Linked DNA regions of Egicoccus sp. AB-alg2. The protein of the gene in region 1 interacts with the protein of each later gene in a pairwise test. Links are inferred from orthologs where the notes say so. Each region holds a gene or a part of one and is shown on either strand. Other genes may lie near its edges.

The links.
Region 2: the proteins of dnaE (region 1) and dnaX interact in binary tests that used the Escherichia coli proteins (3 or more experiments, as listed by UniProt). The link is inferred for Egicoccus sp. AB-alg2 from one-to-one orthologs.

Annotation. Positions count from the first base shown.
Region 1 is NZ_JBGUAX010000001.1:364,204-379,781, reverse strand. Bases 5,572-9,693 are described here. They hold dnaE (DNA polymerase III subunit alpha), read left to right. Parts: upstream 5,572-5,944; coding sequence 5,945-9,493; downstream 9,494-9,693. Other genes in these bases: ACERM0_RS01765 (peptidoglycan binding domain-containing protein), read left to right, coding at 9,643-9,693; map (type I methionyl aminopeptidase), read left to right, coding at 5,572-5,659. In the rest of the region: ileS (isoleucine--tRNA ligase), read right to left, coding at 1-2,129; ACERM0_RS01795 (hypothetical protein), read left to right, coding at 2,590-2,763; ACERM0_RS01790 (TraR/DksA family transcriptional regulator), read left to right, coding at 2,846-3,223; ACERM0_RS01785 (signal peptidase II), read left to right, coding at 3,229-3,873; ACERM0_RS01780 (RluA family pseudouridine synthase), read left to right, coding at 3,870-4,895; more of map, read left to right, coding at 4,892-5,571; more of ACERM0_RS01765, read left to right, coding at 9,694-11,175; ACERM0_RS01760 (hypothetical protein), read left to right, coding at 11,372-11,590; hisD (histidinol dehydrogenase), read left to right, coding at 11,693-13,042; hisC (histidinol-phosphate transaminase), read left to right, coding at 13,039-14,127; imidazoleglycerol-phosphate dehydratase HisB, read left to right, coding at 14,194-14,784; imidazole glycerol phosphate synthase subunit HisH, read left to right, coding at 14,781-15,464; hisA (1-(5-phosphoribosyl)-5-[(5-phosphoribosylamino)methylideneamino]imidazole-4-carboxamide isomerase), read left to right, coding at 15,553-15,578. UniProt on the Escherichia coli protein: DNA polymerase III is a complex, multichain enzyme responsible for most of the replicative synthesis in bacteria. This DNA polymerase also exhibits 3' to 5' exonuclease activity. The alpha chain is the DNA polymerase catalytic subunit.
Region 2 is NZ_JBGUAX010000019.1:849-15,256, reverse strand. Bases 11,242-14,193 are described here. They hold dnaX (DNA polymerase III subunit gamma/tau), read left to right. Parts: upstream 11,242-11,649; coding sequence 11,650-13,737; downstream 13,738-14,193. Other genes in these bases: recR (recombination mediator RecR), read left to right, coding at 13,991-14,193. Also shown: ACERM0_RS22355 (DUF222 domain-containing protein), read right to left, coding at 61-1,503; ACERM0_RS22350 (hypothetical protein), read left to right, coding at 2,260-2,904; ACERM0_RS22345 (hypothetical protein), read left to right, coding at 2,901-3,362; ACERM0_RS22340 (gas vesicle protein K), read right to left, coding at 3,393-3,728; ACERM0_RS22335 (GvpL/GvpF family gas vesicle protein), read right to left, coding at 3,725-4,396; ACERM0_RS22330 (gas vesicle protein), read right to left, coding at 4,398-4,604; ACERM0_RS22325 (GvpL/GvpF family gas vesicle protein), read right to left, coding at 4,601-5,737; gas vesicle protein GvpJ, read right to left, coding at 5,734-6,123; gas vesicle protein GvpO, read right to left, coding at 6,120-6,734; ACERM0_RS22310 (gas vesicle protein GvpG), read right to left, coding at 6,731-6,982; ACERM0_RS22305 (GvpL/GvpF family gas vesicle protein), read right to left, coding at 6,984-7,691; gas vesicle protein GvpJ, read right to left, coding at 7,694-8,074; ACERM0_RS22295 (hypothetical protein), read right to left, coding at 8,136-8,408; ACERM0_RS22290 (SRPBCC family protein), read left to right, coding at 8,692-9,819; ACERM0_RS22285 (hypothetical protein), read left to right, coding at 10,090-10,899; ACERM0_RS22280 (CsbD family protein), read right to left, coding at 10,970-11,161; more of recR, read left to right, coding at 14,194-14,408. UniProt on the Escherichia coli protein: Part of the beta sliding clamp loading complex, which hydrolyzes ATP to load the beta clamp onto primed DNA to form the DNA replication pre-initiation complex.

The DNA.
Region 1 (15,578 bases):
TGCGTGTTCCAGATCGTCAGCAGGAAGCGGCGGACGATCTCCTCGAGCAGCTGGTGGCCCACCCGCCGCGACACCCACGGGTTGCCCTCGGCGAGCATGAGCCAGCGCAGCGGATCGGCCCCGTGCCGGCCGATCAGCTCCCACGGGTCCAGGATGTTGCCGGCCGACTTGGACATCTTGCGGCCGTCCTCGTCCACGATGTGGCCGAGGCACAGCACGGTCTCGTAGGAGCGGCCGTCGAACAGCAGCGTCGACTCCGCCAGCAGCGTGTAGAACCAGCCACGGGTCTGGTCGATCGCCTCGCAGATGTAGTCGGCGGGGAAGTGGCGTCCGAACTCCTCGTGGCCCTGATGCGGATAGCCCCACTGGGCGTAGGGCATCGCACCCGAGTCGAACCAGGCATCGGCGACGTCCGGCACGCGGGTCGCCGTGGCGCCGCACGTCGCGCAGTCGAGCTTCACCTCGTCGACGTAGGGCCGGTGCGGGTCGAGCGCCGAGTGGTCCTGGCCGGTGAGCTCGGACAGCTCCGCGCGGGAGCCGACGACGGTGACGTGCCCGCTGGCGCAGCGCCAGAACGGCAGCGGCGTCCCCCAGTACCGGTCACGTGACAGCGCCCAGTCGACGTTGTTCTCCAGCCAGTTGCCGAACCGCCCGTCACGGATGTGCTCGGGGTGCCAGTCGATGCCGGCGTTGTTCTCCAGCAACCGGTCGCGGACCGCGGTCGTCCGGATGTACCAGGACGGCTTGGCGTAGTAGATGAGCGGCCGCTTGCACCGCCAGCAGTGCGGGTAGGTGTGCGTGTACCGGTCGGCCCGCAGCAGCCGCCCGGACGCCTGCAGGTCCTCGATGATGGCCGGGTCGGCGTCCTTGACGAACGTGCCGGCCCACGGTCCCACGGTGAACTTGCCCTCGCGGTCGACCGGGTTCAGCACGGGCAGCCCGTTGGCGCGCCCGACCTCCATGTCGTCCGCACCAAACGCCGGCGCGAGGTGCACGATGCCCGATCCGTCGGTCGTCGTGACGAAGTCCGCCGTCACGACGTAGCGCCAGTCCTGTGGCGGGTCCCCCGTCTCGGTCGCTGCGCTCCCTCGTTGCCCCCCGCCAGCCGGGTCCCCCGTCTCGGTCGCTGCGCTCCCTCGTTGCCCCCCGCCAGCCGGGTCCCCCGTCTCGGTCGCTGCGCTCCCTCGTTGCCCCCCGCCAGCCGGGTCCCCCGTCTCGGTCGCGCCCGGCGTCACGACCGTGAAGGGCGCCTCGTAGTGGGAGCCGACGAGTTCGTCGACCGCCACGTCGCGGACCACCTCGTAGGCGCCCTCACCGAGCACCGCGTCGGCGAGGTCGGCCGCCAGCACGAGCAGGTCGCCGCCCTGCCGGACCAGTTGGTAGCGCACGTCGGCACCGACGGCACAGGCCGTGTTGGACACCAGCGTCCACGGGGTGGTCGTCCACACGACCAGCGCAGCGCCCTCCTGCGCGAGTGGGCCGTCGAGCAGCGGGAAGCGCACGTAGACGCTGGGGTCCTCGACCGTCTCGTAGCCCTGCGCGACCTCGGCGTCCGACAGCGCGGTCCCGCAACGGCCGCAGTAGGGCGCGACCCGGTAGTCCTCGAAGATGAGGTCGCGGTCCCACAGTTCCTTCAACCCCCACCACAACGAGTCGACGTAGGTGGCGTCCATCGTGCGGTACGGGTCGTCGGTGTCGATCCAGAACCCGATGCGCTCGGTCAGCCGCTCCCAGACGTCGACGTAGCGCAGCACCGACTCGCGGCAGCGGGCGTTGAACTTCTCGATGCCGTAGGCCTCGATGTCGGCCTTGGAGTTGAGCCCGAGCTCCTTCTCCACCTCCAGCTCGACGGGCAGGCCGTGGCAGTCCCAGCCGCCCTTGCGCCGGACGAAGTGGCCCTTCATGGTCCGGTAGCGCGGGAAGATGTCCTTGAAGGTGCGGGCCTCGACGTGGTGGGTGCCGGGTCGGCCGTTGGCGGTCGGCGGGCCCTCGTAGAAGGTCCAGACGGGTTGGTCGGCCCGCTGGCGCAGGCTGCGGGCGAACACGTCAAGCTCGCGCCAGCGCTCGAGGACCTCCTCCTCGAGCCGGGGCAGGTCGGGCTGCGGGGCGACGGTGGGCCAGGTGGTCATGGCGTCCTCGGGCGGTCGGGTCCGCGTCGCGGCGGTGCTGCTGCCCGAGGGACGACGCCGTGGCGCCGCGGTACCACCCTCGTTGGCCGGGCCGCCGGCGGCGGTCCCTGCCCACTTCGTTGGCTCCCGCCGGGATTCGACGTCCCGGCCGGCCCGCGTGTCGTGCGGGATCCGTCCGGCCCTACGCACCCAGGAGGTCCCGGGCTTCGTGCCGGCCGCTCGGCGGTGATGACGTCGGGCACGCGCCACCGGCTTCCACCGTCCCGGCTCGCTTCTCGCGCGTGTGGCCCCGCCGCCGCGTCCGCGTCACAGCGTGGATGTTGCACGCCCAGCATACGCATCGACGTTTCACGGCGGGGAAACCTCGCGGTAACGGCCCGGGCGTAGCGTTCCCGCCGATCGCCGCCCGCGCCGCAGGGGTCGGCGGTGCCGACACGACGCGAACGGGGAGCCGGAGACGATGCAGAACCTGCTGGAGATCGCCCTGCGCCGAGCGTTCCTGTACGAGGACCCCTCCGCCTACGAGGCGGGGGTCCGTGACGCCTTCGAGCTGCTCGCACAGGCCGGACCGGCGCGTGCCCCAGAGGGCTCCGAGGGGTCCGTCGAGGATGGGGAGGTACGGGGCGCCGCGTGAGGTCGGACGGGCCGTTGGCGCACGGCGCGCGGCCGTCCCGAGCGGGCGGTGGTGCGCATCCGGTCTGGTACCGTCCGCCGCCATGGCACGCAACAAGACGCTCACGAAGACGCAGCTCGCCAGCCTCCGGCAGGAGCTGCTGGACGAGCGTGCGACGCTGCTCAGCCAGGTCGAGGACCTCGACGCCGAGGCGGACGTCAACAACTGGCGCGAGGGCGGCTTCGACGACGACCCGGCCGACGCGGGCTCGGCCAGCTTCGAGCGCGAGACCGCGCAGTCGCTGTCCAACCACGCCCGCCGGCTGCTCGCACAGATCGACGAGGCGCTGCGCCGCATGGACGCCGGCAACTACGGCACCTGCGAGCGTTGCGGCAACCCGATCGAACAGGCGCGCCTCGAGGCCCTGCCGTATGCGACGCTGTGCATGGACTGCAAGCGCCGGGACGAGACTGGTCGTTGAACGACGTGGACCCCGCCGCGGGCGCCCCGCGGGCGGCGTCCCGGCTCGCGGTGCAGGTCGGCGTCCTCGTCACCGCCGCCGTCGTGGTGCTCGACCAGGCCACCAAGGAACTGGCCGAGGCGCTGCTGGAGCTCGGCGAGTTCGTCCCGTTCCTCGGTGAACGGATCGGCTGGCAACTGGTCTACAACCCGGGCGCGGCGTTCGGCATCCCGGCGCCGGCGTGGCTGTTCCTGATCGTGACGGTCCTGGTGACCTGGATCGTCGCGCGGGCACTGCCGCGGACCACCTCCCTGCTGCAGGCGGCGGCCTACGGACTGCTACTGGCGGGAGCGCTGGGCAACGCCATCGACCGCCTGGTGCGACCCAACGTCGTCGGGGAGGTCAGCGGGTTCTTCCAGGGCGACGTCGTCGACTTCGTCGCCTGGGGCACCTTCCCGCGCTTCAACGTCGCCGACTCCGCCATCACGGTCGGCTTCGTGCTGCTCACGCTCGCCCTGTGGCGTGAAGAGCGCAGCGCACGTGGCGACGAGGCCGTCGACACCGCGCCAGGCGTCGACGACGCCGACGCGGCCGTCGAGCGCGACTCGCCCGGGTCATCCGGGGTCGCAGACGGTCGCCCGCAGCGCGCCGGGGCGCCGGAGACGCCGTGAGCCGGTTCGTCGTGCCCGACGAGCAGGACGGCCAGCGCCTGGACGTGGTGGTCGCCGGCCTGCTCGACGTGTCACGGTCGCGGGCGGCGGCGCGCCTGGCGGCCGGCGACGTCACGCTCGCCGGTCGCCCGGCCGGCAAGCAGCAGCGGGTGCGCGCGGGGCAGACCGTCGAGGTGCGCGCGGCCGCGCCGGCCGCGGCGCCACCCGCACCTCCGCCGCTGCCGCCGGTCCGTTACCAGGACGCGCACCTGCTGGTCGTCGCCAAGCCGGCCGGCATGGTCGTGCACCCGGGGCACGGACGGCCGCACGGGACGCTGGTCGACGCCCTGCGCGGCGCCGGCGTGCCCCTGGCGGCGGTCGGCGGTGACGAACGGCCCGGGATCGTCCATCGGCTCGACCGTGACACCTCGGGTCTGCTGGTGGTCGCCAAGACCGACGCCGCCCACGCCGGGCTGGTGTCGGCCCTGAAGCGACGGCAGGTGGCGCGGCGCTACCTCGCCGTCGTGCAGGGCGTGCCTCCCAACCGCCGGGGTCGAGTCGAGGCACCGCTGGCCCGCGCGCCCGGCGACCGCACCCGGTTCGCGGTACGCGCGGACGGCAAGCCGGCGGTCACGCGCTACGTCGTCCTCGACGACGTCGCGGCCGGCGGCTCCGGCCAGCACGTCGCCGCGCTGGCCTGCGCGCTCGAGACCGGCCGTACGCACCAGATCCGTGTGCACCTCGCGGCCCTCGGCCATCCCATCCTGGCCGACACCACGTATCGTGGGTCCGCGACACTGGCCGAGCGGCTCGGTGTGTCCCGCATCGCCCTCCACGCCGGCCGGCTGGCCTTCGTGCACCCGATCACGGGCGTCGAGGTGGCCGTCGACGAACCGCTGCCCGACGACCTGGCGGCGCTTCGCGACCGGCTGGGACTGCGGATCCCGACCGGCTGGTGGGAGGCGATCGACCACGGAGCCGCTGGCGCCACGGCCGTCACCGACGCCACCGACACCGCCGACGCCGAGGAAGGACCATCGTGATCATCCGCAAGTCGCGCAAGGACATCGCCGGGCTGCGCGAGGCCGGACGCGTCGTCGCGCTCGCGCACCGGGCGATGCGCGCCGCCGCGGACGTGGGTGTGACGCTGCGCGACCTCGACGAGGTCGCGCGCGACGTCCTGCGCGAGCACGGAGCCACCTCGGCGTTCCTCGACTACCACCCGCACTTCGCACCCACGCCGTTCCCCGGGGTCATCTGCGCGTCGAAGAACGACGTCATCGTCCACGGCATCCCCAACGACGATCCGCTCAAGGACGGCGACCTGCTCAGCATCGACTTCGGCGCCATCCTCGACGGCTGGGTCGGCGATGCCGCCGTGACGTTCTCGGTCGGCACCGTGCGGCCCGAGGACGAGCACCTGCGCCAGGCGGCCGAGGACGCCCTGGCCGCCGGCATCGCGGCCGCGGCGCCGGGGGCGCGGCTCGGCGACATCGGCGCCGCGATCGGCGCGATCGGTCGTGGCCACGGCTACGGCATCCCACAGGGCTGGGGCGGGCACGGCGTCGGCCGCGCCATGCACGAGGAGCCGTCGGTGCCAAACGAGGGCCAGCCCGGCCGCGGCCTGCGCCTACGCCCCGGGCTCGTCATCGCGATCGAGCCGATGTTCATGGCCGGCGGTCGTGACGACTACCGGATCGACGACGACGGGTGGACGATCCGCACGGTCGATGGCAGCCGTGCTTCGCACGCGGAGCACACCATCGCCATCACCGACGACGGCCCGCAGATCCTGACCCTTCCCTAGGCGCGAGCACCAAGACCCTCGGCCGCGGTGCGCGGGGCCGAGCGGCGGCTGCGCGCCTGGCGCGGGGGTGGCAGGCGCTGCCGGGCGCCTGCGGCCGCGGCTGGTAGCGTGACGAACCACAGGCGTGTGGTTCTGGCACCGTCGGCGCGTCGACCCGGCGGTCCTTCCCCGAGGACTCCCGCCTGCGCCGACGCTGCCCACCGCCATGGTCGGGTGGGGTCCGGCCGGATGTGGTCGAGCGACGAGCATGCGGTGCCCCGTGGTGGGGCAGGGGAGTGGACGGCAGTGGGCAGTGGCGACCGCGACAGCTTCGTCCACCTGCACGTCCACACCGAGTACTCGATGCTCGACGGCGCCTCGCGTGTCGGCCAGCTGTTCGACAAGGTCGCCCAGGACGGGCAGCCGGGCGTCGCCATCACCGACCACGGCGTGCTGTTCGGCCTCGCCGACTTCTACCGGCAGGGCACGGCCAAGGGCGTCAAGCCGATCCTCGGCTCCGAGCTCTACCAGGCGATCGGGTCGCGCAACGAGCAGCGCCTCGGCGGCTCCGACGGCCGGCAGCGCTACTTCCATCTGACGACCTTGGCGGCCGACGACACCGGCTACAAGAACCTCGTCAAGCTGTCCACCAAGGCCTACCTCGACGGCTACTGGTACAAGCCGCGCGTCGACAAGGAACTGCTGGCGGCCCACAGCGAAGGCATCGTCGTCCTGTCGGGGTGCCTCGGCTCCGAGGTGAACCAGGCCCTGCTCGCCGGCGACGAGGAGAAGGCGCGCCAGGCCCTGAGCGACTTCAAGGACATCTACACCGCCGAGCGGTTCTTCGTCGAGCTCCAGGACCACGACATCCCGGAGCAGAAGACGACCTGGCCGGTCCTGGAGGAGCTGGCCAAGCAGCTCGGCCTGCGCACCGTCATCACCAACGACTCGCACTACACCAACGCCGAGGACGCCGAGGCACACGACGTCCTGCTGTGCATCCAGACCGGCTCGAAACTCTCCGACACGGACCGGTTCAAGTTCTCGGGCGACCAGTTCTACGTGAAGACCGCCCGTGAGATGCGCGAGGAGTTCCACCAGTACCGCGACGCGCTCGACGCCACGCTCGACATCGCGGAGATGTGCGACGCGAAGATCGAGTTCGACCTCGACCTGCTGCCGGCGTTCCCGTGCCCACCCGGCATGACCGAGGCCGAGTTCCTGCGCCACAAGGTCTGGGAGGGCGCGAAGGAGCGCTACGGCGACCCGGTCCCGGACGCGGTCGCCCAGCGCATCGAGTACGAGCTCGGCGTCATCGAGAACATGGGCTTCCCGGCCTACTTCCTGATCGTCGCCGACCTGTGCGAGTACGCCCGCAGCGCCGGGATCCGGGTCGGGCCCGGGCGCGGCTCGGCCGGCGGGTCGGTGGTGGCCTTCTGCACCGACATCACGCGCGTCGACCCGATCAAGTACGGGCTGATCTTCGAGCGCTTCCTCAACCCGGCACGCATCCAGATGCCGGACATCGACATCGACTTCGACGACCGCCGCCGCGGCGAGATGATCCGCTACGCCGCCTCGCGCTACGGCGACGACCACGTCGCGCAGGTCGTCACCTTCGGCACCATCAAGGCCAAGTCGGCCATCCGCGACGCCGCCCGCGTGCTCGACGAGCCGTTCAGCGTCGGCGACACGCTGTGCAAGATGATGCCGCCGCCGGTGCAGGGCAAGGAGGCGCCGCTCGTCGAGGCCTACGAGAAGTCCTCCGAGTTGCGCGAGTCGCGCAACGACCCCACCTACCGCAAGGTGCTGGAGACGGCGGAGAAACTCGAGGGACTGAAGCGCCAGCACGGCATCCACGCGGCCGCGGTCATCATCGGCGCCTCGCCGCTGGACGAGGTCGTGCCGCTGCTGAAGACCGACAACGGCGAGATCGTCACCCAGTACGAGATGGGCGCGGCCGAGGCCATCGGTCTGCTGAAGATGGACTTCCTCGGCCTGCGCAACCTCACCGTCATCTCGGACGCCGAACGGCACATCAAGGCCAACCGGGGGGTCGAGGTCGATCTCGACGACCCGGAACTGCTCGGGGACATGGACGACCCCAAGGCCTACGAGATGCTGTCCACCGGGTTCACCCTCGGGGTGTTCCAGTTGGACTCCACCGGCATGCAGGCCCTGGTCCGAAAGCTCAAGCCGACCCGCTTCGAGGACATCTCGGCCCTGCTGGCGCTGTACCGCCCGGGCCCACTGTCCATGGACATGCACGTCGCCTACGCCAACCGCAAGAACGGGCTGGAGGGCGTCTCGTACGCCCACCCGGACCTCGAGCCCGTGCTGGGCGAGAGCTACGGCGTGATCGTCTACCAAGAGCAGGTCATGAAGATCGCCACCGATCTGGCGGGCTTCACGATGTCGGACGCCGACGGGCTGCGCAAGGCGGTCGGCAAGAAGAAGCGCGACCTGATGGAGTCCTTCAAGGACCAGTTCATCAGCGGTGGCGTCGACAACGGCTACGACAAGCAACTGATGACGTCCCTGTGGGGCCTCATCGAGAAGTTCGCCGAGTACGGGTTCAACAAGTCGCACACGGTCGCCTACGGCGTCGTCAGCTACCAGACCGCCTGGCTCAAGGCGCACTACCCGGTCGAGTACATGGCGGCGCTGCTGACCAGCGTGAAGAACCACAAGGACAACAAGCCGCTCTACCTCAACGAGTGCCGGCGCATGGGCATCCCCGTGCTCCCGCCGGACATCAACGAGTCGGGCAGCGACTTCACCCCTCGCGACGACCAGATCCTGTTCGGGCTGTCGGCCGTGCGCGGGGTCGGTGAGGGCATCGTCGAGCAGATCGTGCGGGCCCGTACGGAGAAGGGCCGCTTCGTCGACTTCGCCGACTTCTGCGCCAAGGTCGACGCGAGCGTGCTCAACAAGCGCACCCTGGAGAACCTCGTCCTGGCGGGGGCGTTCTCGTCGCTCGGCCACAGCCGCAAGGGGCTGCTCGCCGTCTACGAGCTGATGGTCGACACCGCCCAGAAGGCGAAGAAGGACGAGGCCGCCGGCTTCATGTCGCTGTTCGGCGACGACAACGGCGGCGACACGGTCGACCTCGACGACGCGCCGGAGATCCCCACCGACGAGTTCGACAAGTCCCAGCTGCTGAAGTTCGAGCGCGAGATGCTCGGCCTGTACGTCTCCGACCATCCGTTGTTCGGGACCGAGCGGGTGCTCGAGCGCCACATCGACACCAGTTGCGCCGGTCTGCGCGAGCGCAAGGACAACGACAACGTCACGGTCGGAGGTGTGCTGACCGGCCTCACCAAGAAGTTCACCAAGAAGGGTGACACCTACCTGGTGGCCACGCTCGAGGACCTCACGGGCAACGTCGAGGTGGTGTTCTGGCCCAACACCTACCGGGCGGCCCACGAGGTCCTGGTCGAGGACGCGGTGCTGGTGGTCACCGGTCGCCTCGAGGTTCGCGACGAGGCGATCAAGTTGCAGGCCAACCGGGTGTCGGCGCCGGATCTGTCGGAGGCGCTGGGCTCACCGATCGTGGTGCGCTTCGCCGCCCAGCAGTGCACCGCGGATGCCGTGCGCCGGCTCAAGGACATCCTCGTGCACCACCAGGGCCCGGTGCCGGTGCACCTGCAGGTGGAGGCGCTCGACGGCGCGTCGCGTACCTACCGGCTGGGCGACGACCTGCGCGTCGAGCGCCACTCGGGACTCTTCGGCGAGATCAAGGCGGCGTTCGGCCCGCAGAGCGTCGACGACGACGCGGGCGACCGGACCTTCGGCGGCGACGACGAGGAGCCGAGGTGGCGGCGGGCCAAGGACCGCGAGCCCGCGCTGACCTGACGGCGGACGCATGAGACCGCCGCGAGGTTGCATCGGACTGCGTCCGGTGGCCGCAACGCGCGTCCGATGCATGGTCGCACGACCGGGTTATCCTCGGAGCCAGCGCATGCTGTTTGGTATGCGTTGAAAGAGATCAGATCGACGGGGGCATGGGGATGACCACGGACACGGACCACGCGAGGTCACGACCGGGCGCACGCGCGCTGGTGCTCAGCGGCCTGCTGGTGGTGCTGCTCGCGGTGGCCGCGGCGATGAGTGCCGCGACCGTCGCCTGGGGCGACCAGTTGCGCACCGAGGGCCGGTTGCTACCAGGGACGACGGTCGCGACCGTGGACGTCGGCGGCAGCACCGAGGACGAAGCCGTCGAGGCGGTCCAGGCGCACCTCGCGCAGCGCCTCGACCGGGACCTGGTCGTCACCCACGGTCAGGACCGCTGGACGACGACCGCCCGGGAGCTGGGTGGCACGGCCGACGTCGCCGCCGCCGTGGCCGCCGCCCTCGACCACACGGAGTCCGCCGGCTTCGGTGACCTGGCCCGCATGCGCTGGGCCAACGGCACCGCCGACGTCTCGGCCGAGGTCGGCGTCGAGGTGCCCGACGAGGGCATCGACGCCTTCGTGGCCGGCATCGCGACCGACGTGGATCGTGCACCCGTGGACGCCGACGCGACCTGGGCCGGCGACCACGTCGTCGTCGCCGACGAGGTGATCGGTCGCGCGGTCGACCACGACGCAGCCGCCGACGCCGTGCGCGAGTTGCTGACCGCGGACGCCGACACGGTCGAGCTCCCGGTCACCGAGGTGGCGCCGAGGGTCCGCACCGAGCTCGTCCGCGAGGTCGCGGACGCGGTCGAGGCCGCTGTCCGCGACGCCTACGACCACACCGTCACGGTCGGCCTCGAGGACGTCACGCAGCGGCTGACGCCGCGGGACGTGGGTGCCACCAACGACGCCGAGGCCGTGCTGGCCGCGGCACTCGAGCGGGCCGCCGGCTCCGGCGACGTGACCGTCGACGGCGTCGAGCTCGCGTTCCCCGACGGCTCGCTCACCGCCGTCGTCGACTCGCTCGCGGCCGGCAAGGAGGTCGCGGGCCGCGACGCGGAGATCACGTTCGCGAACGGTGAGTTCACGGTGGTCCCCGAGCGCACCGGCATCGCCGTCGACCGCAGCCAGGCCCGCGAACGGCTGGCCGCGGCGCTGCGCGGGGACACGGACGAGGTCTCCCTCGAACTCGTCACGACCCGCCCGAGCGTGACCGCGGACTCGTTCGGGACGGTGCTGCTGCTCGACCAGTCCGCCCGCGAGCTGCACCTGTACCGAGGTGCCGAGCGGCAGCGCAGCTGGCCGGTCGCCGTCGGCACGAACAACAGCCCGACGCCGACGGGCACGTTCGTGATCGGCGCGAAGCGCTTCGAGCCCACCTGGGTGAACCCGGCGCCGGACCGTTGGGGCCGTGACATGCCGGCCAGCATCGGCCCGGGCCCGGACAACCCCCTCGGCCCGCGGGCCCTGAACTGGAACACCAAGCAGGGTCGGGACACGCTGATCCGGTTCCACGGCACGCCCAACGAAGCCTCGGTCGGCAGCGCCTCCTCCAACGGCTGCGTGCGGATGTACAACGCCGACGTGATCGAGCTGTACGACCTGGTGTCCTCCGGGACCACGATCGTGTCCGTGGCCTGACCGGCGTCGCGTCGCCGGGCCCGCCGCCGGCTGCCGCGAACGCGCACCACCCGGTGGCCGCCGGCACCCACCGGCGGTCACGGCCGTTGGTTCGGATCCGGCCACGACCCCGTCCCGACGACGGACGGAGGGCACGACCACGGGGAGGCGGGACGCGCAAGGCTGGTCGCCCGTACGCGAACCGTCGGAGTCCGAGATGGCCATCCCGCACCAGAACGAACCCGAGGACGGCCGCAGCAACGCGCCCGTCGACCGTCCCGAGCACCGTGAGGACGCCAGCCGCCGTCCGGGTATGCACCCCGAGGCGCAGCGGTCGGGGACCGCCTCCAAGGGCACGATGTGGATCATCGTCGGCGCCCTGGTCCTCGGTCTGCTCGTCTACGCGCTCGTCGGCGGCGGCATCATCGGCAACTGACGCCGCCGATGGCGGATCCCCGGGACCTCGGTCCGCGGGGGCGACCGGGCGTGCAGCGCGCGTGGGTACGCTCCGGTGGTCCCCGCCGCAAGGTGCAGCCGCATGTCCAGGCTCACGGTCCTCGACCTGCGTGGCGACCGGTCCGATCCCCGTGACCGGCTGCCCCGCCCCCGCACCGACCTCGCCGCCGCCCGCGAGGGCGTCGACGCGACCCTGCATGCGGTCCGGGACCACGGCGACACCGCGCTGCGCGAACTGACGGCCCGATTCGACCGGCAGCAGGTCGACGAGCTGGTCGTCCCCCGCGAGGTCCTGCAGGAATCCCTCGAGCGGCTCGACCCGCGCCTGCGTGCGGCGCTCGAGCGCTCCATCGCCCAGGTCCGCTGGTACCACGAGCGCTGCCGGCCGCAGGATTGGGAGGACCGCCTCGACGGCGTGCGCATGGGTGTCTGGCACCGCCCGGTGTCCCGGGCCGGCGTCTACGTGCCCGGCGGCAAGGCCGCCTACCCGTCGACCGTGATCATGACGGTCGTGCCGGCGCAGGTCGCCGGCGTGGACGAGATCGTGCTGTGCACCCCACCGACGGGCACCGGCTTCGACGACATCACCACCGGTGAGCGCGACGGCTGGCCCAACCGCACCGTCCTCGCCACGGCCGCGCTGCTCGGCGTCGACCGGGTCGTGCGGGTCGGGGGCGCTCAGGCGATCGCCGCCATGGCCCACGGCACCGAGTCGGTGCCGCACTGCGACATGGTGGTCGGTCCGGGCAACCTCTACGTGTCCCTCGCCAAGCAGCAGTTGGCCGCGCAGGGCCTCGTCGGCATCGACGGCTACGCCGGGCCGACCGAGGTGGCGATCATCGCCGACGACACGGCCGACCCGCGCCTCGTCGCCGCCGACCTCGTCGGACAGGCCGAGCACGACGAGTTGGTCGTCGCCCTGCTGATCACGACCGAACCCGGGCTGGTCGACCCGGTGGAGGCCGCGCTGGAGCGCGAGGTCCCGCGCGCCCGGCACGCCCAGCGCATCGAGACCGCCCTGCGCAACCAGGGGACCGTGGCCGTGGTGGACGACCTCGACCACGCCGTGGAGGTGGCGGAGGCGTTCGCCGCCGAGCACCTCGAGGTCCACACCGCCGACGCCGGTAAGGTCGCCGAGCGCGTGCGCTACGCCGGCACCACCTTCGTCGGTCCCTGGACGCCGGTGTCGGTCGGCGACTACGGCGCCGGCCCCAACCACACGCTGCCGACGTCGGGCACGGCCCGGTTCACGGGCGGGCTGTCCACCTCGTCGTTCCTGGTGCCGGTCAACTACGTGGAGTACACCGAGCAGCAGTTGCGCGACTTCGCCGACGCGGTCGACGCGCTTGCGCACAGCGAGGACCTGCCGGCCCACGCGCGGGCCGTCGACGTCCGCTTCGAGGCGCCGCTCGCGGACGGCGACGCCGGATGACGACCGGATCGCCGCAGCGCACGGCCGCCGACCGGCTGCCGGTGCGCCCCGAACTCGCGGACGTCGAGCCCTACGGCGCCCCGCAGCTCGACGTGCCGGTGCGTCTGAACACCAACGAGACGGCCGAGCCGCCGCCGGCGGCGTTCCTGCCGGCCCTCGCGCAGCGGATCCAGTCGCTGGAGCTCAACCGCTATCCGGACCGGCCCCACCGCGCGTTGCGCACGGCGCTCGGCACGCGCCACGGTGTATCCGCGGAGCAGGTCTGGGCCGCGAACGGCTCCAACGAGGTGCTGTTGCAGCTGCTGCAGGCCTACGGCGGGCCGGGGCGCCGCGCCGTGCACGTCCGGCCCGGCTACTCCATGTACCCCGAGCTGTGTCGCACCGCGCTGACGCCAGCGGTCGAGGTCGACCTCGACGACGACTTCCAGCTCACCGCCGAGGTGGCCGACGCCATCACGGCCGCGCACCCCGACCTCGTGCTGGTCCCCAGCCCGAACAACCCCGTCGGTACGCCGGTCGCGCGCGACGTCCTGCGCCGACTGCACGACACCACGCGTGCGCTGGTCGTCGTCGACGAGGCCTACGTGGAGTTCGGCCCGGCGGACGCCTCGGCGCTGCCGTCGCTGGCCGGGCTGCCGCGCCTGGTCGTGGTGCGCACCTTCTCGAAGGCCTTCCGGCTGGCGGGGCTGCGCCTCGGCTACCTCGTCGCACAGCCCTGGGTCGTGCAGGACGTGCAGAAGGTCCGGCTGCCCTACCACCTCGACGCCGTCAAGCAGGCGGCCGGGCTGGTGGCACTCGAGCACGAGGAGGTGTTCCTCGAGCACCGCCGACGGGTCGCCGACGAACGTGACCGCGTCGCCGCCGCGCTGCAGGCGCTGGACGGGGTCGAGGTGTGGCCGTCGGCCGCGAACTTCGTCCTGTTCCGCACCGCGGTGCCGGACCTGTTCTCGCGGCTGCTCGACCACGGCGTCCTGGTGCGCGACTTCTCGACGAAGCCGCGTCTGGCCGGTTGCCTGCGCGCCACCATCGGCACGCCGGTGGAGAACGACGCCTTCCTCGCCGCCCTGCACGCCAGCCTGGCCTGACGAAGTTCCTCGATCCGCCCCGACGTCCACCTGCCGCCGTCACCCGTTTCCCGAAGGAGCCCTCCCGTGAGCAGCCGTGTCGGTCGCGTCACCCGCGACACCAAGGAGACCAAGATCGAGGTCGAGGTCGATCTCGACGGCACCGGCACCGTCGAGGTGGACACGGGCGTGCCGTTCTTCGACCACATGCTCGACCAGCTCGGGCGTCACGGCCGGCTCGACCTCACCGTCCGGGCCCAGGGTGACCTGCAGATCGACGAGCACCACACCGTCGAGGACGTCGGCATCGCGCTCGGTCAGGCGCTCGCCGAGGCCTGGGGCGACCGGGCGGGCGTCGAACGGTTCGGTGACTCGCAGGTGCCGATCGACGAGGCGCTCACCCGGGTCGCGCTGGACCTGTCGGGCCGCCCGTTCCTGGTGTGGGACGTGACCCCGCCGGTGCCGTTCATCGGCACGATGGAGGCCCACCTGCTCAAGCACTTCTTCGAGGCGGTGGTGGCCAACGCCCGCATCACCCTGCACGTGCACAACGTGTCGGGCGAGAACACCCACCACGTCTACGAGTCGGTGTTCAAGGCGGTCGCCGTCGCGCTGCGCCGGGCGGTGGCGGTGACCAGCGCCGGCACCGTGCCATCCACGAAGGGCGTCCTCCAGTGACCGACGGCGCACTGCGCTCCAGGGTCGCCGGTGGCGCGGAGCGCAGCGAGCACGCACGGCGCCACAAGATCGCGGTGCTGGACTACGACGCCGGCAACGTGCGGTCGGCCAAGCACGGTTTCGAGGCGGCCGGGGCCGACCCGTTCATCACCTCGGACCCGGACGCAGCGGCCGAGGCCGACGGGCTGGTGGTGCCCGGCGTCGGCCACTTCGGCGCCTGCCTGGCCTCGCTGCGCCGGAGCGGCCTGCACGGCCTGCTGGAGGACTGGATCGCCGCGCAGAAGCCGGTCTTCGGCATCTGCGTCGGCATGCAACTGCTCTACGAGTCCTCGGACGAGGGCGACGAGCCCGGCCTCGGGCTGCTGGCCGGACGGGTCGAGCGGTTCCCGACCGGCGCGGTCGTGCCCCACATGGGCTGGGACGTGCTGCACGCTGCCGACGGCCACGACGACGACCCGTTGTTGCGCGGCGTGGCGGGGGAGCGGGTCTACTACGTCCACTCCTACTACGCCGTCCCGACCGACGAGACGCCGGTCGTGGGACGCACCGCGTACGGTGGCGTCGACTTCCCGAGTCTCGTGCGCCAGAGCAGCGTCGTCGGGACCCAGTTCCATCCGGAGAAGTCCGGCGAGATCGGCCGGCGCCTGCTGGCGAACTGGGTCGCCACACTGGCGGCCTGACCACCGGCCGCACCGGACCCGGCGACGGTACGACGCGGCCTCCGCCGCGTGCGACCGTTCCCTCACCGACCAGGAGCGTGAGAACACCGTGCTGACCCTGTATCCGGCCGTGGA
Region 2 (14,408 bases), on another replicon or contig:
CGGGTGACGTGGTGGATCTCGCGCGAGGCCGCGACGCGATTGGCGGCGCGGTTGCTCGCGTCATGTGGGCATGGCGTCGCCGGGCCCGTCCGGGTCGGCGGCGTCGGCGCCTTCGGGTCCGTCGCGAGGCGCGGCGGGCGGGTCGGCACCGGTTCGCGGCGAGCCGCGCGGCGTGGCCGGCGGGTCGGTGCCGCCGCTGGGATCGCCGTCGACGGGTGTGCGTGGGAGGGGGATGCGGGTGGTGCCGGGCAGGGTCCGAATCCTGAGGCCGCTGCGGGGGTGGTGCCAGATCCGGATCCCGTCGGCGGTCTGGGAGACGGTCCAGCCGGCGGTCTCCTTGGTGTGGTTGGTGGGCCGGCACACCGGCGCCAACTGACCGATGTCGGTCCGCCCCGGCAGCTCGCCAGGTCGGACCGGATGCCAGGGGCGGGCGTGGTCGAGATCGCAGGCCAGCGCAGCGACCTGACAGCCGGGTTCGCTGCAGGTGTCGTGCACCGCCAGCACGGCGTCGGACAGCCAACCGGGCGGCAACCGGCGTGACCGTCCGACGCCGAGGACCTGGCCGGTGTCGTCGACGACGATGGCCCGCAGCTCGGTCCCGCGTTCATCCAGCAGCCGCCGCGCCGCCACGGACGTGAGCTGCAGCCGCCCGCCGGACAGGCGGGTCAACACCTCGGCCGGCAGCCGGTCGGTGTCGAGCAGGGTGTCGTACGAGACACGCAGCAACACCTTGACCGGCACCCGCCCGCCGCCGTCGCCGGTCGCTCCGGCCTCGAGCAGGTCGATCAGCTTCTCGAACCGGCGCCGGCCCCGATCGGCATTCGCCTGCCGGACCTGGTCGGGATCCGGGGCGTGGCCGATGCCGGGCTTGGTGGCCGGACCGGCCCGTCCGGGGTCGGTGGCGGCCTCGAGCAGCGCGAAGTTGGCCGCGCCTGCCTGTCCGAAGAACCGGCCGCCGGTGCCGTCCAGCCGCGGCTGGAGCACCAGCATCTCCGCCGGCTCGTCGTCCGGGGCAGCGGGTTCGGGGTCGGTGGCGGTGAGGTCGACGGCCAGCCACCGGACCAGGCCGGATACGGCATCCGGGTCCGTGCCCTCCAACCGGTCGACCAGCTCGTCGACCGCGGCGTCCAGTTGCGCGTCGAGCCGGCGCGGCAGCCGCTGCACTTCCAGCGCGATGATGCGCAGCTGTGCCCACGAGATCCGGGCCTGGTCGAATGCGGCCTTCAGGCCGGGTAGCCGCCGCAGCACGTCGGCGGCCGTGAGCAGCATCCGCCGATCCGCCGTCGTACGGCGGGCCTCGGACAGCAGCCACTGCTCCAACGGCACCCCGGTCACGGTTTCGACTGCGGAGCTGTCCTGGAGCTGGATGATCGTGTCCAACACCGAGGCGAGCAGCCGATCGACCAGGCGCAGCTCGTCGAGCATCCCGGCCAGCGCCGGCACCTCGGCCAGCAACGGGAACGCGTCCAGCTCCGTCGCGTGATCCGGCCGCTGCGCGACCATGACAGGACTGGTGGCGGCAGGTACGTCCTCAGATCCGGCGGAGTAGCCGGGACCGTGATCGGCCGCCAGCACGCGACCGACCGTGTGCGGCCGCGCCCCCCGACGCGCGGCCCCACCCGCAGCCCGATAGCGGCCGGCCGGAGCGGCCGACAGCAACGGGGCGGAAGCGGTGCGAAGCATCGACCCAGTATCGGCGATGCCTGTGACACGGTCCCGATGAGTCGTCCGCGAACTGTGGAGAACCGCACGCACCCGCGGTGGTTGGCCGCTGGAGACCATCTTCGACACCAGGACGTGCACGCGGCCATGTCAGCACCGGCGAGAGCCGTCGGGGTCCCCACCGCTCAGCGACAGCCTGCGGCTGCCGCCCTTGGCTCGGTGACCTCCAGCGCCCGACGCGTCGACGCGAGTGGTGGGACAGCCCTCCCGTTCGGCCGGCGCAAGCGAATGGCATGGTTCTTGGCGACCCAGTGGCGTCCGCGGGGCATCGAGGTCCGACATCGTTGACGAAGCTCGGTTTCCGTGCGACGGCGCCGCCGGCCGCGAAACCCGACCGCGCAACCCCGGCCACCGGTCGCGCGATGGGGGTTCCGTACCGACCCGGCCGACCGGACTCGTTCGCGTGGCCGGTGCCCTCGTGCGAGCAACGCGCCGGGGAGGTGGCCGTCCGAACCAACGGCCGTAACAGCCGACCGGGGCCGGCCGCGACGCTGACGACAGACGGGCCACCGGAGGCCCGCGAGAGGAGCGACCACCGTGCGAGGCAAGCAACCGCTCGGCACCGTCAAGAACGCCGTCGACGGCGCCATGGACACCCTGAAGCTGCGCCGCCGCAAGAAGATCCTCGGCCTGCCCATTGGGCGGAAGACCACCGACTGGACCCGTGTGGGCACCATCGGCGCTGCCGCGGCCGCCGTCGCCGGCACCGCGAAGGCTGCCACCAATCGCAGCAGCGACGGCCAGAGCCCCGAAGGTGAGGAGTCCCAGGAAGAGACGAAGGCCACCTCCGAGCAGACGTCGCAGAAGTCGCGCCAGAAGACGTCCGCTGGTGGCAGGGGTGACTCCAGCAGGCAGCGGTCGCCCGGCAAGCGGCAGGCGTCCGGCAAGGGGCAGGGCGAGAAGTCGACGTCAGCCCAGCAGCAGTCGTCCGAGGAGTCCGAGAAGGAACAGGGCGAGGAAGAGTCCTCCGCCAAGTCGGAGTCGTCCGGCGAGGCCGAGGAAGGCAAGAAGAAGTCGTCGCGTTCGCGTGGTGAGGGTCAGCAGCGCAAGCGCCCGGCGGCGAAGCGGTCCGGCGAGCGCTCCAGCCGGCCCAGCGGCAAGCGGACGCAGCGACGGGAGGGCAAGCCCTCCGAGCGCATGGAGAAGCGGCGCAAGGAAGAGCAGGAGGAGCGTCAGTCATGATCCTCAAGCGACGCACCACCCTCAAGTGGGGGTTCCGCGTCGGGCTCGCCGTCGCCTACCTGGCTGACGGCGACCGTGGGTACGAGCGCCGGCGCGAGATCATCGAGACGCTCGAGTCCACCGTCGGCGGCACGAAGGCCGGCATCCTCGTCGACTGGCTGCAGGCCTGGAACGAAGGCGAGCCGCTGCCCGTGGTCGGTGACGGCGAGGTCGAGCAGGCGGAGGAGGACCTCGACGAGGAGGACCTCGCCGACGACGACCTCGGCGAAGAGGAGTACGCCGACGACGAGGAAGATTTCGTCGACGAAGAGGACCTCGATGACGAGGAGTACCTCGAGGACGACGAGGAAGCCGAAGAGGACGAGTCGGCGCCCGTGGCCGAGGACGTCGACGACGAGGAAGCCGACGACGAGGAGCCGTCCGAGGAGTTCGAGAAGGCCGAGGCCGGCGTCGCCTGACGCCCTCAGACCTCTCGCCCGCTGGGCCGTCTAGCGCAGGCGGCCCAACGGGCCGAGGTCGAGCGTGAGGTCTTCCTTGTCCAGGTCGAAGACCTCGCACAGTTCGTCGATGCGCTCGCGCAGGGCGAGGAACGCCTCGCCGAGGCGTTCCACCTCGTCGTCGGTCAGCGTGCCGCGCTCCATGCGCCGGACCGCCTGTCGTTCCATCAGGTCGCGCAGCAGCTCGACCAGCGTGAGCACGAGCGCCGCCAACCCCCGCTGCAGGTTCTCCGGCTTCGCGTCGGCGGCCCGCCCCTCGTCGAGCAGCCGGTCCAGTTGGCGGCCGAGATCGAGGCCCGCCAACGGGTCCTCGCCGTGCAGGCTCATGCCGACTCCACGTGTGGCAGCGTGACGGATGCGAACGTATAGGGCGGCCAGGGCCCGGTGACCCGCACCACCGGGTCGTCGTCGAGGGAGGCGGCGGCCGACCGGAAGGCGGCCACGTCGTCGCGCCGGATCAGCAGGCAGTGCTCGGGTCCGAGCGGCCCCTCCACCCAGAGTTCCTCCGTCGCGAAGGCCCGCAGCGGCTCGCTCGCCGCGGCGATGGCCGCATGCCGTTCGGCGATCGCTACCTCGCGGGCGCGTTCGCCGGCGAGCCGCGCCTCGAGGTAGGCGCGACCGGAGCCGTCGCGTGGTGGCGACGGCGGCACGGCGACCCGCTCACGCCCGCGCACCGCGAACTCGACGGCGGTACCGACGCGGGCCAGGGCCGTCTGCAGCGACTCGGTGGCGTTGGCCAGCACCGCCGCCACCGCTGGTTCGTCCGGGAGGACGATGCCGTAGCGGCCGGGCAGGCTGGGGGCACGCTCCCCGAGCGCCGCGACGACACGCGCGTGTGCCAGCGCGTGCTCCTCGGTGGTCGGTGGCACCTCGACGTGCCGTGAGACGACGGCGGCAACCGGTGCGGAGCCGACCACCTCGACGGGCGCGCCGTCGACGCCGGTCAGGTCGTCCACCGGCAGCGGCGGCGCGACGAAGCCGTAGATCAGCAGCACGTCAGGGCAGCTCCGGCGGGTCGATGCCGTGCAGCACCAGCCGGACCCCGAGGTAGATCAGGTCCACGCCGGCGACGCCGAGTATCACGTCGCCGGAGATGACGACCCCGCGATCGATCACGCGGTCGAGGACGTCGACCAGCGTGGTCTCGTCGCTCTCCGCCGTGCCGACCGTCTCCGGACGTGGTGCGGGCTGGAGCTCGCTCATGTGCCGAAGGGCTCCTCGAAGCGGGCGAAGTGGTAGGGCGGCAACGGCCCGCTCACCTCGACGAGCAGCTCCGGCCGGGCGGCCCGGACCTGCTCCACACTGGCGAGGAAGTCGCCGACGGACCCCTGGTCGACGAGGTAGACGCCGTAGAGCAGGGGTGGGCCGGTCGTCTCGTCGCCGCGCCGGTCGATCCGCTCGGCGTCGACGGCATGGGCGACGAGGTCGCCGTGCACCTCCTCGGCGGCCGAGCGGCGCGCGTCGCGGCGGCGCTGGCGTGCCTCGAGGTCGCGCTGGCGGCCCTGCAGGTAGCTGCGGCCGTCGGCGGTGGGTGACTCGTCGTCACCGGCGGTCTGGGCTGCCGGTGTCGTGTCGGTCGTGCGGACGGTGACGGCCCACTCCGTGCGGCCGTCGAGGCGGTCGAGCTCGGCCGCGAGCGCGTCGTGGTGGCGTCCGAGGACCGCGACCGCGGCGTCGTCGTCGTCGACGACGGTGCCGAGGCGCAGGGGCAGGACGGTCTGGCGCGCAGCGATCGCCGCCAGCACCTCGTCGTGGGCCAGGGCTGCGGCCGCGAGGACGTCCAGCCCGTCGGGGCCCGGCTCCGTCAGCGCCGTCATGATCGCGACGTCCAGGTCACAGACCAGCGCCCGCAGATCGCCGGCGTCCAGCGCACGAACCGGCCCGCCGCCGGGGAGCTGAGGCGCGGCGGACGGTGCGGGGACGTCGTCGACGGCACGGACGACGCCGAAGACGTAGGTCACGTGCTGGCCGGTCGGCTGCGGCACCGCTGGCGCGGACGGTGAGGCTGCCTCGGTCGTCGCCGCCGGTGCGGACGGTGCCGCCGGCTCCGAGGCGGGCTCTCGCTGTGCCGCGAGCTGCCGCTCCGAGGCGGCCTCGCGCTCGGCCGCGGGCTGCGACCCGGCCGTCGTCGTCGTGCGCCGCGACGTGCTCGAGCCCGCGCCTTCGAGCGTCTCCACGACGCGGGTCAGCAGGTCGTGCGTGAAGGCGCGCTTGAGAACCGCGCGCACCTCGTCACGTGCCTCCTGCCACGCCTCGCCGACCAGCGCGTCCGCGTCGACGTCGCTGCTGGCCAGCACCGCCCGCAGTCGCCGCAGCAGCTCCTGCTCGGCGCTCACTCGTCCTCCTGCTCCTGGCTGGCCGCCGCCTCACCGTCGTCGCCGGCGGGAAGCTGGGCCTCGAGGCGCTCGAGCCGCTCCATGAGCTCGGCGTTGGTGCGCTCGAGCGCCTGGGCGCGCTCCTCGAGCTCGCGTGCCTCCTCGCGGGCCTCCGACGACAGGAACGGATCCTGCCGCCACCAGTCGATGCCCATCTGCTGGGCGGTGTCCGCCGAGGCGAGCAGGAGCCGCACCTTGATGGTGAGCACCTCGATGTCGAGCAGGTTGAGCTGGATGTCGCCGGCGATCACCAGGCCCTTGTCCAGCACCCGCTCGAGGACGTCGGCGAGGTTGTCGCCACGGGGTGCCGAGACCGGCGCCCGGGACAGGTACGGGTTCTGGCTCACTGCTCGTCACCCTTCGCCTGACCGCGGATGTAGCGGGCGACGCGCTCGTAGCGCAGCAGGTCACCGTCCGCGTCCGCGTCCACCTCGTAGGTGCCGATGACGTCGGTCGACGGGGGGATACGGGCCACCTCGACGACGTCGACCAGGATGCGCCAGCCGCCGTCGACGGGCTCCATGCCGGCCATGCCGTCGATCCGACGTCCGGTGAGCTCGGTCAGTTGGCGCAGCGCCGTACGGGCCACGGCCAGTGGCTTGGCCGGCGGGCGGCGGGACTTGCCGTCGTCCTCGGCGGCCGGGCGTTCGTCGGCGGACGCGTCGTCGTCCTCGGCAGCCGGGCGTTCGTCGGCGGACGCGTCGTCGTCCTCGTCTTCGAGGTCCTCGTCTTCGAGGTCTTCGTCCTCGACGTCTTCGTCTTCGAGGTCCTCGTCTTCGAGTTCCTCGTCCTCGACGTCTTCGGCCGCGGCGTCGTCTTCGGCCGCGGCGTCGTCTTCGGCTGCGGCGTCGTCCTCGGTGAGACGCTCGCGGAGTTCCTCGGTGTCGCCCTCGGTCGACAAACCGCGCGCGTCGAGTTCCTCGCGCAGCTCGTCGTGGTTCAAGTCGTCGTAGCTCATGGGCTCTCCTGGGTCGCAGTTCGGTAGGCCCGCGCCTCCAGAAGACGATCCAACAGAATCTCCTCGGCGGCCGCGTGCTCCTGCTCGGTGATGCGTCCGGCCTCCAGGTCCGCTGCCAGAGCCCGCAGTTCGGCCGTGATCCGGCCCTCGTCGTACAGGTCCTCCTCGGCGGCCTCGACGATGCGCTGGAGCAGCCACCACGGCGCCGTGACGGGCAGCGCCACGAGCCTGGTCACGAGTCCCAGCACGTCAGCCCTCCTCCTCGACGAAACTGTAGGCCGGCATCGGGCCGACGAGCTCGAGTTTCACCTCGGGGGCAAGGGATTCGGCCACCGATTCCACCGCTCGGTCGAACCCGTCCTCGGCGTCGGATGCCACCAGCAGCGACAGCGCGAAGACATCGAGGGGATCGGTGACGGCGGTCTCCACGACGTCCGACACGACGGGTCGCAGCGCCTCGAGGGCCCGCGCCGTGTCGGTCGCGCGCCGTCGTTCGAGGCCCTGCACCACCCGTTCGCCGAGCTCGAGCTTGGCGTCCATGCCGCGACGCCCGTGCAGGCGTGCCGCGCGGGGGTCCGCGGCCAGCACCGCCCGCAGCGCGGCCGGCTCGTCGTAGCGGCCGCGCAGTCGGTACTCCTGGTGGCCCTGGAGCCGCTGGATGGTGGCGGTGAGTCGTTCGGCGGCCGGCGCGAGGAAGTCCTCGACCAGGCGGTCGGCGGACGGCACGGCGACGCCGAAGCGCATCGGCACCACCGTGGTCTGCTTCGCGGCCGCCTCGACCACCTGGGTGTGGCGCAGCAGCATCCTGCGGCTGGGCACGAGGTCGTCCTCGGCCACCTCGGTGACGATCGCGGCGAGGTCGCCGCCCGCCACCAGCGTCGGCGCGTCGACATCACCGAACGCCGCGTCGTCCAGACGCGGCGTTCGGGGCACGACCCCGTGGACCAGGAGGGGCATCGTCAGCTCTCGTCCTCGGCCGGCTGTTCCTCGGACTCCTCGTCGTGCGAGAACATGTCGCGGATCTTGTTGACGCCGCCCTCGATCGCGCCGGACGTCTTGGATGAAGCCACCTGACGGCCCATGCCACCGACGAGGTCCTGCAGGTCGGCGTCGTGCTCCTCGGCCTGCCCGCGCAGGTCGAGGCGGTTGGTCGCCTCCGCGAAGTGCAGGTAGGTGTCGACGCTGGCGACCACGACGCGGACGTCGATCGTCAGCAGTTCGATGCCGACCAGCGACACACGGACGTACGCGTCGATCACCAACCCCTTGTCGAGGATGATGTCGATCACCTCGGCGAGGGTGCCGGATGCGGGGCGGCGAGCGACCTGGGCGGAACTCATCTGTTGTGCCTTCCTGGCTCCGAAGGAGGAGCCGTCGTCTTCTTCCGGTACGAACCGGCGGTCAGGCGGCGTTCTCCTGCTGTTCGGCCAGCGCCTCGGCGGTGGCCAGCACCCGGATCACCCGGGCGATGCGCTCGAGGATGTGGTGGCTCGGGTAGCGCTGTGACGCCACGAGGTCGAGCAGCCGGTCGAGGTATTCCTCGGCCATGGCGCGATCCACGATGGCGCCCTCGGCCCGCTCCAGCATCTGGTGGCTCGGGTGGCGCTGCGAGCCCAGCGAGCGGTCGATCAGAATGCCGGCGAGTTCGTCGGCGTAGTCACGTGCGCTTGGCATGTCGACCTCCTGGGAGTCGCCGGTGAGCTTGGTCGGTCCGTGGCAGGCGGGAAAGACGGTCTTTCGACCGTTCCGGCGACCTCACCGTTCCGGACCCGTGGGCGGCGTGCAGTCATCCGGTGTGGTCGCCCGATCGTTGACCATGGTCACGGTCACGTCCGTCCGGTCCGCTGACCTTGTGCCTGTGCTCGCGTCGCCGCTCCGTACGGCACGGTTGGGGGTGCTCGTCCGGCACAGCCCGGAGTGCTCGGACATTTCCCCTCTCTCGAAGGAGCACGACGCCATGGGCGTGAAGGAACAACTCGGCATCACCAAACGGTCGACGGTGCTCGGCCTGCCGATCGGTCCGAAGCAGACGGACTGGTCGCGGGTCGCGACGCTTGGCGGCGCCGCCGCCGTCGCCGGCACCCGGCTGGTGGGTCGTCTACGTCACCATGACGGCAACGGTGAGGCCGGTGGCGGCCTGACCGAGAAGTTGAAGGAGAAGGGCGAGGAGGCGCTCGAGGCGTCCCCGGCCGGCGAGTTGATCGAAAAGGGCAAGGAGGCCACCGACACCGTCACCGACGTCGGTGGGCAGATCAGCCAGGCCCAGGAGGCGGCCAGCGGCGCGTCCACCGGCATCGGCAAGGTCTTCAAGGCTGCCAAGTCCCTCGCCGGCGGTGGTGACGGCGAAGGGGGCGGAGACGGCGACGAGGTGTTGAAGAAGCAGCGCCTGATCATCCAGGAACAGATCGACATCGCCGTGCCGCGCGAGCAGGTCTACAACCAGTGGACCCAGTTCGAGGACTTCCCCACCTTCACGCGGGCCACGGAGCAGGTCGAGCAGGAGGAGGACGAGGCCACCAACTGGCAGGCCAAGATCCTCTTCTCCCGCCGCAACTGGAAGGCCGAGATCAAGGAACAGATCCCGGACCAGCGCATCGTCTGGGAGACCTCCGGCGACGTGAATCAGCGTGGCGTGGTCACCTTCCACGAACTCGACGAGAACCTCACGCGGGTCCAGGTCGAGATGGAGTACCACCCGAGCGGGATCGTGGAGAAGTTCGGGAACCTGTTCCTGACGGTCCGCCACCGCGTGCGCAAGGACCTGCGACTGTTCAAGCACTACCTCGAGTTCGAGTCCGAGGAGACCGGTGCCTGGCGCGGCCGCATCGAGGAGGGCCAGGTCCAGGAAGAGGACGAGGGCGCCGAGGGCGGCGAGGAGCAGGAGCAGGAGCAGAACGACGCCGCGAAGATGCGTGAGCAGCGCGGCGGCAAGGGCAAGAGCAAGAGCAAGAGCAAGGACGCCGACGAGGAGCAGGAGGACGCCGACTCCGACCGGCCTCGCGGCGAGGACGGTCGCTTCAAGAGCTCCTCGGAATCGGAGGACGACGAGGAGACCGAGGAGGACGAGGACGACGACGGCGAGTGATGCCGCGTCGCCGCACCATCGGACGGGACCCCACAGGGGGTCCCGTCCTTCTTGCGTCACGAACCATGTGCACGGATTCGGAGGCGTCGGAGGGCCGGGGGGACCGACGTCACCGACCGTACGGGCGCGACCGGTGGTCGGTGGGGCGCTTCCCGAAGGGCCATGGGTCGGGGCTGGACGCGGTCGAGGTGCCCTGATTGTCCGTGTTGACGCTGCGCGCAGGGTCGCATCCTTGGATTCCGAGACACCGTCCCGACCGGAGGTACGACCGTGCTCGCACAATTCAATGCCGGGGAGAGTTTTCAGGAGATGTTGACCAGCGTCGTCAACTTCCTGCCACTGCTGTTGGCCTTCCTGGTCATCCTCATCATCGGTTACCTGATCGCCAAGGCGATCGCGAAGGCCGTCAACGCCATCCTGGAGCGTGTCGGCTTCGACCGCGCCGTCGAACGCGGTGGCGTCGGGCGTGCCCTCGCCAGAAGCGACTACGACGCCAGCGACATCATGGGTCGCCTGGTCTTCTTCGCGCTGATGCTGTTCGTGCTGCAGCTCGCCTTCGGCGTGTTCGGTCCGAACCCCGTCAGCGACCTGATCTACGGCGTCATCGCCTTCCTGCCCAACCTGTTCGTGGCGCTGCTGATCATCGTCGTCGCGTCGGCGATCGCGTCGGCCGTGCGTGAGCTCATCGCCGCCAGCATCGGGGGGCTGTCCTACGGCCGGCTCGTCGCCAACATCGCCGCCGCGACGATCCTCGTGATCGGCGTCTTCGCCGCTCTCAACCAGATCAACATCGCTCCCGCGATCGTCAACGGGCTGTTCTACGCGCTGCTCGCCATCATCGCCGGTTCGGCCATCATCGCCATCGGTGGCGGCGGTATCCCGCCCATGCGCCGCCAGTGGGAGAAGGCCCTGAACAAGGTCGAGGAGGAGGCGCCCCGCCTGCGCGAGGAGGCCCGCAGCAACCGCGACCGTCGCCCGCAGGGGGACACCGAGGCGGACGCGACCCGGCCGATGGAGCACACCATCGACCAGCCGGGCTCGAGCCGCGTCGACACGTCGGGCACGCGCCCGTCGCGCTGACCCTTCCGACATGACGAGAGGCCGGGCGTTCGCCCGGCCTCTCGTCATGCGTACGGCGCGTACGCCCGGCTCACTCCTCGCCGGGGAGCCGGCCGGCGCGCTCGTCGGCGTCACGGAGCCGCTCGCCGGCGTCCTGCACACCTTCGGTGGCCTTGCCCTTCGTCTGCTGGGCCTTGCCCTTCATCTGCTGCGAACGGTCACCCGTGACCTTGCCGGTGATCTCGTTGGCCTTGCCCTTGATCTTGTCTCCAGTGCCACCCATGGCAGTCCTCCGGTCGATTGGGCATCACCAGTCTGGAGGGGGCCGCGGTGATCGGCGGGCTGACGACAGGTCCGCCCGGACGACCCAACCGCACTGACCTGCCAAGGTCTGCGGTCCCGTGCTCGGGCGCTCGTGCCGGCACGTGGCACCTGCGCCCGAGGTCGCCGAGGGTGCGGGGGACGGCTCCGGTTGGTACCGTCCGCCACTCACGCGGGGTCGAGCGACCCCGGCGGTGTGCGGTGACGGGCGTCCGTCGGTGACGTCCCCCGGTGAACCGGGTCAGGGCCGAGAGGCAGCAGCCCTAAGCCGTTCTCGGACGGGTGCCGAGCCGGGCGTCCGTCACCCCACCCCGTCGGTTCGCCGCCCCGCGTGACGTCGTTCGGGCGGGCTCCGCGTCCCCGACCGGGTCTGTCCCCGACCGCCGCTACGGTGGGGGACCGGGGTGCGAAGCGCCTCGTTCTTCGTCCGTCTCCCTCGGGGTGATGCGCGTGGCCTACGTGTCGCTGTACCGCAAGTACCGCCCGCAGTCCTTCGCGGACGTGGTCGGCCAGCAGCACGTCATCCAGACGCTGGTGCACGCCATCGAGGAGGACCGGCTCCACCACGCCTACCTCTTCACCGGCCCCCGCGGGACCGGCAAGACCTCCACCGCACGGCTGCTGGCCAAGGCCATCAACTGCGAGGAGGGCCCGACGCCCACCCCGTGCGGCACCTGCGAGCACTGCACGGCCATCGCGGACGGCAGCTCGGTCGACGTGATCGAGCTGGACATGGCCTCGCACGGCGGCGTCGACGACGCCCGCGAGCTGCGTGACCGCGCCCTGTACGCCCCGGCCCGGGCGCGGCGCAAGGTCTACATCCTCGACGAGGTCCACATGGCCTCCACAGCGGCGTTCAACGCGCTGCTCAAGCTCATCGAGGAACCGCCGGCCCATGTGCTGTTCGCGATGGCGACCACCGACCCGCAGAAGGTCCTGCCGACCATCCTCTCGCGGGTGCAGCGGCTGGACCTGCGCCGCGTGTCGGCCCCGGAGGTCGCCGGCAACGTGCGGCGGCTGTGCGAGGCCGAGGGCTACACCATCGACGACGGCGCCGTGGAGGCGATCGTCCGCGCCGGTGACGGCTCGCTGCGCGACACGCAGTCGGTGCTGGAGCAGGTGCTGGCGTTCGCGGGCACCGAGGTGTCCGCGGAAGCCGTCGCGCAGGTTCTCGGTCACACCCCGGCCGACCGCGTCTTCGAGACCGTCGAGCTGGTCGCGGGCCGGGACCTCGCCGGCCTGTTGGCGATGGTGCAGGGCCTGCTCGACGAGGGGCACGACCTGCGGCGTTTCACGCTCGACCTCGTCCAGCACCTGCGCGACGTGCTGGTGCTGCAGGTGGCGCCCGACCGGCCCGACCTGGTCGACGCCACCGACGAGCGTCGCCGTCAGCTGCAGGCGCAGACCGCCGCGCTGCCGCGCGAGTCGCTGCTACGGGCCGTCGACCTGCTGGCGCAGACCGTCGTCGAGCAGCGCCAGGGCTCGCCGCGACTGCCACTGGAACTGACCCTGGCCAAGCTGGCCGTCCCCGGCGCGGACGGGGACGTGGCCGGGCTCGCCGACCGGGTGGCCCGGCTGGAGTCCGGCGGCGTGGTGGCGCCCGCCCGGGCGTCGGCTGCCGGGGGCGCGGCTGCCGGGGCGGCGGGCACCCGTTCCGCCGCGCCGTCCGAGAGCGTCGCACCGTCGGAGGCCGCCGCGCCGTCCAGGGGGGCAGCGGCGCCGCGTGCGGGCGCGGGAGCACCACCGGCGTCCACGCCGGAATCGCCGAAGGCAGCCGATGGGGAGGCGTCGCGGCCAGCCGCCGCAGCGTCGGCTCCCGGCGCGACCGGTCGCGAGACCCCGCTGCAGGCCCGTGCCCGTGCCCGCAGCCAGGCCACCGGCGCGCCCGCCGCTGCAGACGAGGCGGCTGCCACCTCGACGTCTTCTGCCGGGCAGCGCCCGACGCCGGCCCCCGCGGCCACGCCGCCGACCGACGACACCGGCAGCGCCACGCCACCGGTCGACGACGCCGCGCCCCGCGACGGTGACACGGCCACGCCGGCGGCCGGGTCCGAGCAGGTCGACGAGCTCGACCTGCTGCAGCGGCACTGGGACGGCGTGCTCGAGCTGGTGAAGAACCGCAGCCGCCGCAGCCACGCGGTGTTCCTGCCCGCCACCGTCACGGCCGTCTCGCGCGGCATCGTCACCCTGCGCTACGGGCAGCGCTACGCGTCCTTCCACGCCCAGAACGCCAGCAAGGCGGAGTTCGCCGACACGCTCAAGGAAGCGATCGAGCGTGCCTGCGGCCTGCGCCTGCGCATCGAGGTCGTCGTCGAGGGGGACGACGACCGCCGTCGTCCGGTGCCCCCGTCGGTGACGCCCGACGACGCCCGCACGCCGGTGCTCGACGACGGCCCCACGCCGGCCGAGGTCGAGGACGTCCGCGAGGCCGAGGCGGCCCTGCCCGCCACGGTCGAGGCCGCGCAGACCGACGAGTTGCTGGCCCGCGAGCTCGGTGCCGAGCTCCTCGAGGAGCGCCCCGCCCCCGGCACCGCCTGACCTCGGCGCCGGTTTCCCGCGGATACGACGGAAACCGTCCCCGCGCGGTGTTCGGCGGGGGGCACGCGACGCCGGTTTCCCGCGCATACGACGGAAACCGTTCCGGCGCGGTGGCCCGCGGGGTCCTGGCGGCCACGGTTTCCCGTGCATACGACGGGAACCCGTTCCGGCGCGGTGCGTGGGCGGACCGGGGGCGCCGCACGGATACGCTCGGCGGTACTCGCACGCCGTCGTCGTCCCGGAGGACACCTGCATGTACGAGGGTGCCGTCCAGGACCTCATCGACGAGCTCGGGCGCCTGCCCGGGGTCGGCCCGAAGAGCGCCCAACGGATCGCGTTCCACCTGCTGCAGGCCGACGCCGTCGACGCCAAACGGCTGGCCGACGCGATCACACGCGTGAAGGACACGGTGCGCTTCTGCGCCCGGTGCTGGAACGTCAGCGAGGCCGAGGAGTGCCGCATCTGTCGCGACCCGCGGCGCGACGCCAGCGTGCTGTGCGTCGTCGAGGAGGCCCGCGACGTCATCGCGATCGAGCGCACCCGCGAGTACCGCGGCCGCTACCACGTGCTGGGCGGCGCCATCTCGCCGATCGACGGCATCGGCCCCGACGACCTGCACGTGCGTGAGCTGGTCCGGCGTCTGGACGACGAACCCGTCGACGAGCTGATCA